DNA from 4 places in the Streptomyces sp. JN8 genome. Region 1 is predicted to be linked to each of the others. Evidence: riboswitches for the same ligand, from Rfam matches in the RefSeq annotation. Region 1 holds a riboswitch; each other region holds the start of a gene.
What was found. Region 1 has a riboswitch for cyclic di-AMP ahead of ACY0MR_RS09940 (M23 family metallopeptidase). Riboswitches for the same ligand answer to the same signal wherever they lie in the genome.
Positions count from the first base shown of each region.

Region 2: it holds a riboswitch for cyclic di-AMP, as region 1 does, so the genes downstream of both, ACY0MR_RS17430 (M23 family metallopeptidase) here and ACY0MR_RS09940 (M23 family metallopeptidase) in region 1, are expected to answer to the same signal.
Region 3: it holds a riboswitch for cyclic di-AMP, as region 1 does, so the genes downstream of both, ACY0MR_RS22115 (transglycosylase family protein) here and ACY0MR_RS09940 (M23 family metallopeptidase) in region 1, are expected to answer to the same signal.
Region 4: it holds a riboswitch for cyclic di-AMP, as region 1 does, so the genes downstream of both, ACY0MR_RS30855 (C40 family peptidase) here and ACY0MR_RS09940 (M23 family metallopeptidase) in region 1, are expected to answer to the same signal.

Region 1 covers NZ_CM147852.1:2,327,488-2,329,665, forward strand. Annotated here, with positions in the region: gene ACY0MR_RS09935 (GntR family transcriptional regulator) at 1-377, opposite strand, end outside; gene ACY0MR_RS09940 (M23 family metallopeptidase) at 586-1,356, opposite strand; cyclic di-AMP (ydaO/yuaA leader) riboswitch at 1,369-1,534, opposite strand; gene ACY0MR_RS09945 (M16 family metallopeptidase) at 1,733-2,178, opposite strand, start outside.
Region 2 covers NZ_CM147852.1:3,987,689-3,989,866, reverse strand. Annotated here, with positions in the region: gene ACY0MR_RS17435 (PP2C family protein-serine/threonine phosphatase) at 1-1,030, shown strand, start outside; cyclic di-AMP (ydaO/yuaA leader) riboswitch at 1,263-1,407, shown strand; gene ACY0MR_RS17430 (M23 family metallopeptidase) at 1,419-2,178, shown strand, end outside.
Region 3 covers NZ_CM147852.1:5,004,820-5,006,997, reverse strand. Annotated here, with positions in the region: gene ACY0MR_RS22115 (transglycosylase family protein) at 410-1,132, opposite strand; cyclic di-AMP (ydaO/yuaA leader) riboswitch at 1,136-1,308, opposite strand; gene ACY0MR_RS22110 (transglycosylase family protein) at 1,564-2,178, opposite strand, start outside.
Region 4 covers NZ_CM147852.1:6,973,403-6,975,580, reverse strand. Annotated here, with positions in the region: gene ACY0MR_RS30865 (ATP-dependent Clp protease proteolytic subunit) at 1-407, shown strand, start outside; gene ACY0MR_RS30860 (hypothetical protein) at 415-720, shown strand; cyclic di-AMP (ydaO/yuaA leader) riboswitch at 1,111-1,241, shown strand; gene ACY0MR_RS30855 (C40 family peptidase) at 1,245-1,721, shown strand; gene ACY0MR_RS30850 (ATP-binding protein) at 1,864-2,178, opposite strand, start outside.

The sequences.
Region 1 (2,178 bases):
AGTGAGCGCAGATCCTCGCCCTGCCCCCGCCTGGCCCGCTCCTGCCCCAGCCTGACCAGGCCGCGCAGCACCTTGAGATGCGCCTCCGTGCGCCGCTGGGCGGCGCGGGCGGCCCCCAGCGGTTCGAGCAGCGCCCGCATGTCGAGCAGATCGGCGGCCTCCTGCTCGGTGGGCTCCGCGACCTGCGCCCCGGCGTGCCGGCGGGTGACCACGAAGCCCTCGGACTCCAGGGTCCGCAGGGCCTCGCGGACCGGGACCCGGGAGACCCCGTACCGGCGGGCGAGCTGGTCCTCGGTCAGCCGGGCGCCCGGCTCGAAGACGCCCGTGACGATGTCGTCCCGGATCGCCGTGCATACCGAGTGCGCGGGAATGCGCATGTCCGACCTCCGCCTTGGTCCGCGCGAGTCAATTACACCGGCGCCTGTTCTGCGCCCGATCTGCGACTCTATTGCAGCGCGCCGGAATTTCCGATGCCCCGGCGGAATATCGATGTGCCGCGCGCGACGAAAAGCCCCGGCTCTGTACGAGCCGGGGCTTTTGCGATGCGGGCGGGGGCGGCGCGACGAGCCGCCCGGGGGCGTCGGGTCAGACGTTGACGCCGCGGGCGCGCAGGTATGCGACCGGGTTGACGTCGGAGCCGTACTCGGCGGTCGTCCGCGCCTCGAAGTGGAGGTGGGGTCCGGTCGAGTTGCCGGTGGAGCCCGAGATGCCGATCCGCTCACCGGGCTCGACGGTCTGGCCGACATAGACCCCGATGGAGGACAGGTGACCGTACTGGGTGTACGTGCCGTCGTTCATCCGGATGACGATGTTGTTGCCGTACGCGCCGCCCCAGCCGGCCTCGACGACGGTGCCGGAGCCGACCGAGACCACGGTGCTGCCGTAGGCGGCGTGGAAGTCGACGCCGGAGTGGCTGCCGGAGGACCAGAGCGAGCCGCCGGTCTTGTAGCCGGTGGACACGTACGAGCCGTCGACCGGGAGCTGGAAGGAGGCCAGGCGGCGGCGCTCGGCCTCGCGGGCGGCGCGCTGCTCGGCCTCGCGGATCTCCTTGGCGCGGGCCTCGGCCTTGCGCTTCGCCTCGGCCTCGGCCTTGGCCTTGGCGGCGATCTCGAAGGCCTCCCGCTCCTGGGCGGCGGCCTGGGCGTCGATCCGCTCGGCGAGGTCGTCCTCGGTGATCACCTTGGTGAGGCCGGTGTCCTCGAGGGAGCGGTCGTCCGTGTCGGCGGCGAGCGCCGGGGAGGCCAGGGTGCCGATGACGCCGGCGGTGGCGAGGGTCGCCGCGCCGGCGATGCCCGCGCCGCGGCGCGCCATCCGGCTCGGAGCACGATGCTTCCCGGTGGCACGGGTGAACGCCATGTAGGGGCTGGTCCTTTCCTTCCCTCTCGCCTACCGGGTTAGCTGACGGGTTCGGAGCAGGAAGGTCTCCTACGAGCCCCTCCGTACGAGACGAAGGCGCCCGATTCACCCCAGGGACTGCGTGTGGGTCCCCGGCTCCCCAGGCTCGCGCCTGACGGGGACTCGGCGATGTCTGACCGATGCCGCGGGTGCGGCACGTGCAACTGACGGACAGACGGCCTGACGCTATGCGGATCGTCTTTCAATCACCAACCGGACAGGCATTTTGTAAGACATGCCACAAGGCAAAAGCCAACCCTTGCCCCAATACGGACAAAGGGGAGGACCCCGACGGGCCAGGCCGTCGGGGTCCTCCCCGCCCTGCGGACCGCGTGAATCAGCCGGTCACGACGGTCACTTCACCGATCCCGAGCGCGCGCACCGGCTCCGCGATCTCCGACGCGTCGCCGACGAGCACGGTGACGAGACGGTCCACGGGGAACGCGCTGACCACGGCCGCGGTCGCCTCGACCGTGCCCGTCTCGGCCAGCCGGGCGTACAACTGCGCCTGGTAGTCGTCCGGGAGGTGCTGCTCGACCTGGTCGGAGAGCGTCGCGGCGACGGAGGCGGCCGTCTCGTACTTGAGCGGCGCGACCCCCACCAGGTTCTGCACGGCCGTCTCCCGCTCGGCGTCGGTCAGGCCCTCCTCGGCCAGCGTCCGCAGCACCTTCCACAGGTCGTCAAGAGCCGGACCGGTGTTGGGCGTGTCGACGGAGCCGCTGATGGCGAGCATCGAGGCGCCGTTCCCCCGGCCGTCCGAGCGGAGCACCTGCCCGAAGGCGC
Region 2 (2,178 bases), 1.7 Mb from region 1:
CGCCGCCCCGCTGATCGCGGCCCCGTTCTTCTCCACCCTGACGACGCTGCTCACCGGGATCGCCGCCGTGCTGGCCTCGGTCGGGCTGCACGTCTACAACGGGACCGCGGGCGAGATCTCGTCGTTCACCGAGTTCCTGACCGTGTTCACGGTCTCCGCGCTGGCCCTGCTGATCAACCGGGTGGTCCGCCGCAGCGGCGAGCGGCTCGCCTCGGCGCGGGTCATCGCGGAGGCCGCGCAGAAGGCGGTGCTGCCGACGCCGGCCGAGCGGATCGGCGGGCTGCAGTGCGCGGCGCGGTACGAGGCGGCGCAGGCGGACGCGTTCATCGGCGGCGACCTGTTCGCCGTCCAGGACACGCCCTACGGGGTGCGGCTCGTGACCGGCGACGTCCGCGGCAAGGGCATGGACGCGGTCGAGGCCGTCGCCGTCGTCATCGGGGCGTTCCGGGAGGCGGCCGAGCAGGAGCGGACGCTGGAGGGCGTGGCGCGGCGGCTCGAACGCGCCCTCGCCCGGGAGGGCACCCGCCGGCACGGTCTCGACGCCTTCGAGGGGTTCACCACGGCCGTCCTCGCCGAGATCCCGCGCGGGGACGGCGGCGGTACCTTCGACGGTTTCGTACGGGTCGTCAACCGCGGGCACCCGCCTCCGCTGATGCTGCACGCCGACGGGCACCTCGACATGCTGGAGCCGGGCGAGGCGGCGCTGCCGCTCGGCATGGGCGATCTGGCGTCGTGGCCGGACCGGGCCGAGGCGCGGCCGTACCCGCCGGGCGCGACGCTGCTCTTCTACACCGACGGCCTCTCGGAGGCGCGGAACGCCGAGGGGGTCTTCTACGACCCGGCCGAGCGGCTGGCGGGGCGGATCTTCCCGGGGCCCGAGGAGCTGCTGGACGCGCTCGTGGACGACGTGCGGCTGCACACCGGGGGCGGGTCGACGGACGACATGGCGCTGCTCGCCGTGAGCCGTCCGGCGACGGGTCAGCCGGAGCGGCGCCGGACGATGCCGGTGGTGCCGCCGGGCGGGCGCTGACCGCCCGGTGGGGACCTGTCACCGGCCGTAGTCGAGGGGTGTCGCTGCGATAACAATTGACACAACGTCAGATCGCGGAGGTTTGGGCCTTCCTCGCTGAACGGGGGTCAACTCGGACGATTCCCTCCCAATTCAATGAATGATCAAGAGGAACGGCTTGGAATCGGGAGCCCGTGTCTATTAACGTTCGATAACGCAGCGCGGTCGTCCCAGCCGTCGCAAGAGACGGCACCGTGCGCACGCGCCGAATCCTGAAAAGGAACCGGGGAACCACCACTTGGGGTGAATCGGGCCTTCGCACCTGTGCGACGTGCCCGTAGGAGACCTTCCTGCTCCGAACCCGTCAGCTAACCCGGTAGGCGAGAAGGAAGGAAAGGAGCGCGCCTTCGTGGCGTCCAACACTCCCGCACCCGAAGCCCCCTTCGACGCCTTCGGTGGTGGTGCGGGTCCCGCCGCCCCGGACACCGAGTGGAACCCCACCGAGGGATCCCTCCGCTCCGGCGGTCGCCACCGGGTCGTCAAGCAGCGCTCCAACTTCGCGCGTTCCTCCACCGTCCTCGGCGTCGGCGTGATCGCGGCCGTCGGTGCCGGCGGCCTCGCCACCGCGCAGGAGAAGCCCCCGGTCGCCATATCGCTCCCGGACCTCCCCGACCTCCACCTGCCGGACGCCCACGACCTCCCCGGCGTCGGCGACCTCCTCCCCGAGCAGGCCACCGAGACGGTCAGCGCGGACCGCGCCAACCCGAACCCGCTCACCGTCGCCTCGTACGCCACCGCCGAGGACCAGGGCACGCAGGCTCCGCGGATGCAGCAGGCCGGCCTGGTCACCCAGGGCGGCTCGGCCGCCCAGGCCGCGCCCGGCGCCGGCGACGCGGGCGAGGCCCTGCGCGCCCGCATCCTCCAGCAGGCCGAACAGCAGCAGGCCTCCGCCGACGCCGCCGACAAGGCCGCCGCGGAGAAGGCGGCGGCGGAGAAGGCCGCCGCCGAGGCGAAGGCCAAGGCCGACGCCGCGGAGAAGGCGGAAGCCGAGGCCAAGGCGAAGGCCGAGGCGGAGGCCAAGGCCAAGGCGGAAGCGGAGGCCAGGGCGAAGGCAGAGGCCGCGGCCGAGGCCGAGCGCCTCGCCAAGCTGGCCGCGAGCTACTCGCTGC
Region 3 (2,178 bases), 2.7 Mb from region 1:
TTTTGGGATGTGACGCTGGATGTGACGCAAGGTCGGTGCAGGGTCGCTTGGCCTTGCGACAAGAGCCTAACCGGCTCGCGGGCTCCGGCCAGCCGGGCGCCCGCCCCCTGGGACGAAAAAGGACCCAAGGGCAGGCATGTCGGGACGAAGAGCCCCAGACCTACCGGCGGGTAACCGCCGCGGCGGGCCGGTCGTCGCGCCGGCCCCTCCCCGCTTCTCCGGTCTTCTCCGGTCTTCTCCGGTCTTCTCCGGTCTTCTCCGGTCTTCTCCGGTCTCCTCCGGGCGCGGGCCCGAAACGGGGGAACCCCGGCCCGGCGCGCACGGGGGATGGGCGCGTCGGGCCGGGGTGGTCACCGCGGGAGGGTCGGAGGGTCCGCGTGAGCCGCCGGACTCACGCGGACCGCCGGGCTCACTTCAGGTGAAGCTGCTGGCCCGGGTAGATGAGGTCGGCGTCCTCGACGACGTCCTTGTTGAGCTTGAACAGCTCGGCCCAGCCGCCCTTGACGCCGTGCGCCTGGGCGATCTTGCTGAGGGTGTCGCCGGTGGCGACCTTGTACTCGCCGTCGCCCTTCTTGACCTTCTTGCCGGTCGGGGTGGTGACGGTCTTCTTCGCGTCGGCCTGCGGAGCGGCCTGCTGCGCGGCCTTCTTCGGGGCCTGGCGCTTCTCGCTGCGGGTGGTCGGCTGCTCGGCCTTCCGCTCCTGCTGCGGCTGCTGGGTGCTCTGCTGCGGCGCGCTCTCGGTGGCGCCGCCCTCGTAGGAGGCGCCCGAGAGGCCCACGCCGCAGGACGGCCAGGCGCCCTTGCCCTGGCCCGCGAGGACCTTCTCGGCGACGGCGATCTGCTGCGACTTCGACGCCTGGTCGGCGGTCGAGGCGTAGGCGGTGCCGCCGTACGCGGCCCAGGTGGAGGCCGAGAACTGCAGACCGCCGTAGTAGCCGTTGCCGGTGTTGATGGACCAGTTGCCGCCGGACTCGCAGGCGGCGACGCGGTCCCACTCCGAGGCCGTGGCGGCCGAGGCGGTGCCCGCGGTCATCAGCGGGGCGGCCACGGCGACACCGGTGACGCCGACGAGCGCGGCGACCTGGGTGGCCTTGGAGGGACGGCGGTGTTTGCCCTTGGCGGAAAACAGCATGGGGATTCTCCTCACCGACGCCTGTGAGGTGAGCTGTCGGGTTCGGGCCGGAAGGTGCCCGGCCGCGTGTCCTAGCACGCGGCTTCACCCCAAGCCGGTCTTCGGCCGTCTGTCTCAACGGCCGGGACCGGCACTTACCTTGGGTCCCCCACTCCTGCCTTCGGCGCTTGCGCGACGATGCCCGTCGGCCGACGGCAGGATTCGGCGTTTCGGTCGACGGGGCCCGCGGTGGCGAGCGGTGACGACCGTAGACACAGACCCACCGGAAGTTCAAAGACCCTCATAGGGGAGAAATCGCCCCTGCTTGCCTTCCGGTGGGTCGTGTTTGCGCAGGTGAGAGGTGACGGGAGCAAAGTTTGCGGGCGCGACACGCCAGTTGGGGTGAAGAGACCCATGTCTCACTTGCCCAGAACCGGACATACGCGCCCGAACTACTCCGCCGACGCGGTCGAACCGTTCGTCAGGTCAAGCGCCTGACCAGGGAGGATGAGGTCCGGATCGAGGCCCACGGTCCGCCGGTTGGCGTCATAGAGGGCGGTCCAGCCTCCGGGGAGTTCGTTCTCCTGTGCAATGTCGGAGAGGTTGTCACCCGGCTGCACGAGGTAGGAGTCCGACTTGCCCTGACTGTCCGTTGCGTCCGTTTCCTTCGAAGCGTCAGCAGGCGACGCCTTCAGCGGCTTTTCGTCCAGCTCGTTATCCGGAGAGGCATGTCTACCTGATTCGGTAGAACTGTCCGGGTTGCCGGTTTCCTCCGGTGCGGCGTCGCCCCGGTGCTTGCCGGTGCCGGGGGTCGCCGACGACGGGTCGTCCGCCGGCGCACCGGGTGCGGTGGAGCCGGGCGCGCCGGGCGTCACGGACGCGTCGGGCGTGCCCGGGGCGGTGGGCGCGGCCGGGTCGCTCGGGTCGGTCGACGCGGGCGGGCTCGTCGGCGCGGTCGGCGAGACGGGTGCGGTCGGCGTGACGGGCGTGGCGGACGCGTCGGGCGACGCCGTCCCCGGGGCCTTCTGCTCGGCCTCGGACTTGTCGGCCTCCTCGGCCCCCTTGTC
Region 4 (2,178 bases), 4.6 Mb from region 1:
CGGTCAGCTCCATGACCGCGATCTACGACACGCTGCGCTCGCTCCACTGCGACGTCGAGACCACCTGCCTGTGCCAGGCCGTCTCCACCGCCGCCGTGCTGCTCGCCGCCGGAACCCCGGGCAAGCGCATGATGCTGCCGGGCGCCCGGGTGACGCTCCGCCAGCCCGCGATGGACGAGCCGCTCCAGGGCCAGCCGAGCGACCTCGACATCCACGCCCGCGAACTGCTCCGCCTCCGCACGCTGATGACGGGGATGCTGGTCGAGCACACGGGCCGGGAGCGGGACCGCGTCGAGGCCGACCTCGACCGGCTCACGGTGCTGGACGCCCCGGCGGCGCTCGCGTACGGCCTGGTGGACCACGTGATCACGAGTCGGCGCGCGGTCGCCGGCGGCGCGGCGCGGTGACCCGGCCGTGGTCCCCGAGTTGCCGCCGCTGCCCGCGCTGACCCGCGCCGAGGGGGAACTCGTCGACGCCTACCTCGAGGTCGTCGACCTGCTCGGGAAGATCAATCCGTCCCGGGGCACGCACACCTACGGCGCCCTGCGCGCGGCTCAGGCCCTGGTGGGGCGGGCGGAGGCGCTGTTGCGGGCCGTGACGCTGATGCACCTGCGGGGCGAGAGCGAGGTGCACGCGGACACATTGGCGCGCGCCCTGCGGGTGTTGGACGGCGAGCGCAGGACCGGTCGCGTCACCGTCCGGCAGACCCCCGCGAGTTGACAGGACCGCGTGTCGTGTCCAGGTCCGGACGGCCGACGCGCACCGCAGATTCGCTCCCTCGTTCGGCGTAGTCGACGAGTCGACATATGTGCCGGGTGACTTGCACAGCAGGTGTACGCATTTGGCGGAATGGGACGTTCCACCGCTGGTGCGAGGCTCGTCGGCCCCGCCTCCGAAGATCACAAAGGCTCTCTGTCCACCCGAATGGATCAGTCGTGAGGAGCCTCACATATCGCCGTTTCAGCTCGGATTTCGGCCCTGTTGTGGGTCAAGATCCCTGTCGACGACAAGCCCCCGCCACCGCGGCGGGGCGGTCCGGGCGGACGCCGAGTCCTGCCGCTGTCCCGGACGTCTGGTCGACAGAAGTGGATCGGCAGGAGTGGAGGACCCGATTTTTACGGGGCGTACGCGCTGTTCCGGCAGCGGGATCGTCCCTTGGGGTGAAGCCGCGTCAGCGGCCGGGCATCTTCGCCAGCCCGAACCCGACAGGTCATCCTTCGCAGGCGGCTGACGAAGGGTTGCGCATGACTGCGCAGATGCACGTCCCGTCCCTGCTGTCCCGGGCCGGAGCCGTCTCGGCTCTCACCCTCGCCGCCGTCGGCGGCACGCTGTTCGCACCCGGTGCGGCGGTCGAGGCCCAGGCAGCCACCACGCACGCGAACAAGGCACTGAGCGTCGCCGCGTCCAAGAAGGGAGCTCCGTACCGGTACGGAAGCAGCGGGCCCTCCCGGTTCGACTGCTCCGGTCTGACGCTCTACGCGTACAAGAAGGCGGGCAAGTCGCTGCCCCGCACCGCGCAGCAGCAGTACAACAAGACCCGGCACATCTCCGCCTCCACCAGGCAGAAGGGGGACCTGGTCTTCTTCCACTCCGGCGGAAGGGTGTACCACGTCGGCATCTACGCCGGCAGCGGCAAAATCTGGCACTCGCCCAAGACGGGTTCCTGGGTGAAGCTCGACAAGATCTGGTCGTCGAAGGTCTACTACGGCCGCGTCCGCTGATCAGGCGGCGGTAGCGGTTCGTCTGTGGGGGGGGTGCGGTGGCGCCGCCGTACCCCTGACCGACGGAACTCGACCCCGGGAACCCCGGCCGTCCGGGCCGGGTCCTCCTCACGGCCGGCGGGCGGGACCGCGCTCCGGCGGACTAACAGCTGGCCAGCGGGACCGCGGTCCAGGGAAGAGTGATCCAGACCGTCTTGCCCCCGTCGTCCGTCGGCGTGACCGACAGACGGCCGCCGGCCTCCGCGGCCAGGACGCGGATGATGACCATGCCCCGGCCGTTGTCCTGCTGGACCGCCGCCGGGAGACGGCGCGGACGGCGCGGATGGCTGTCCGTGACACCGATGTACAACTGCTCCTCGCGCTCCAGGCGGACGTCGACCGTGAAGGTCGGCGACTGGCCCAGGGTGTGCAGCACGGCGTTGGTCGCCAGCTCGGAGACGATCAGCCGGATGGCGTC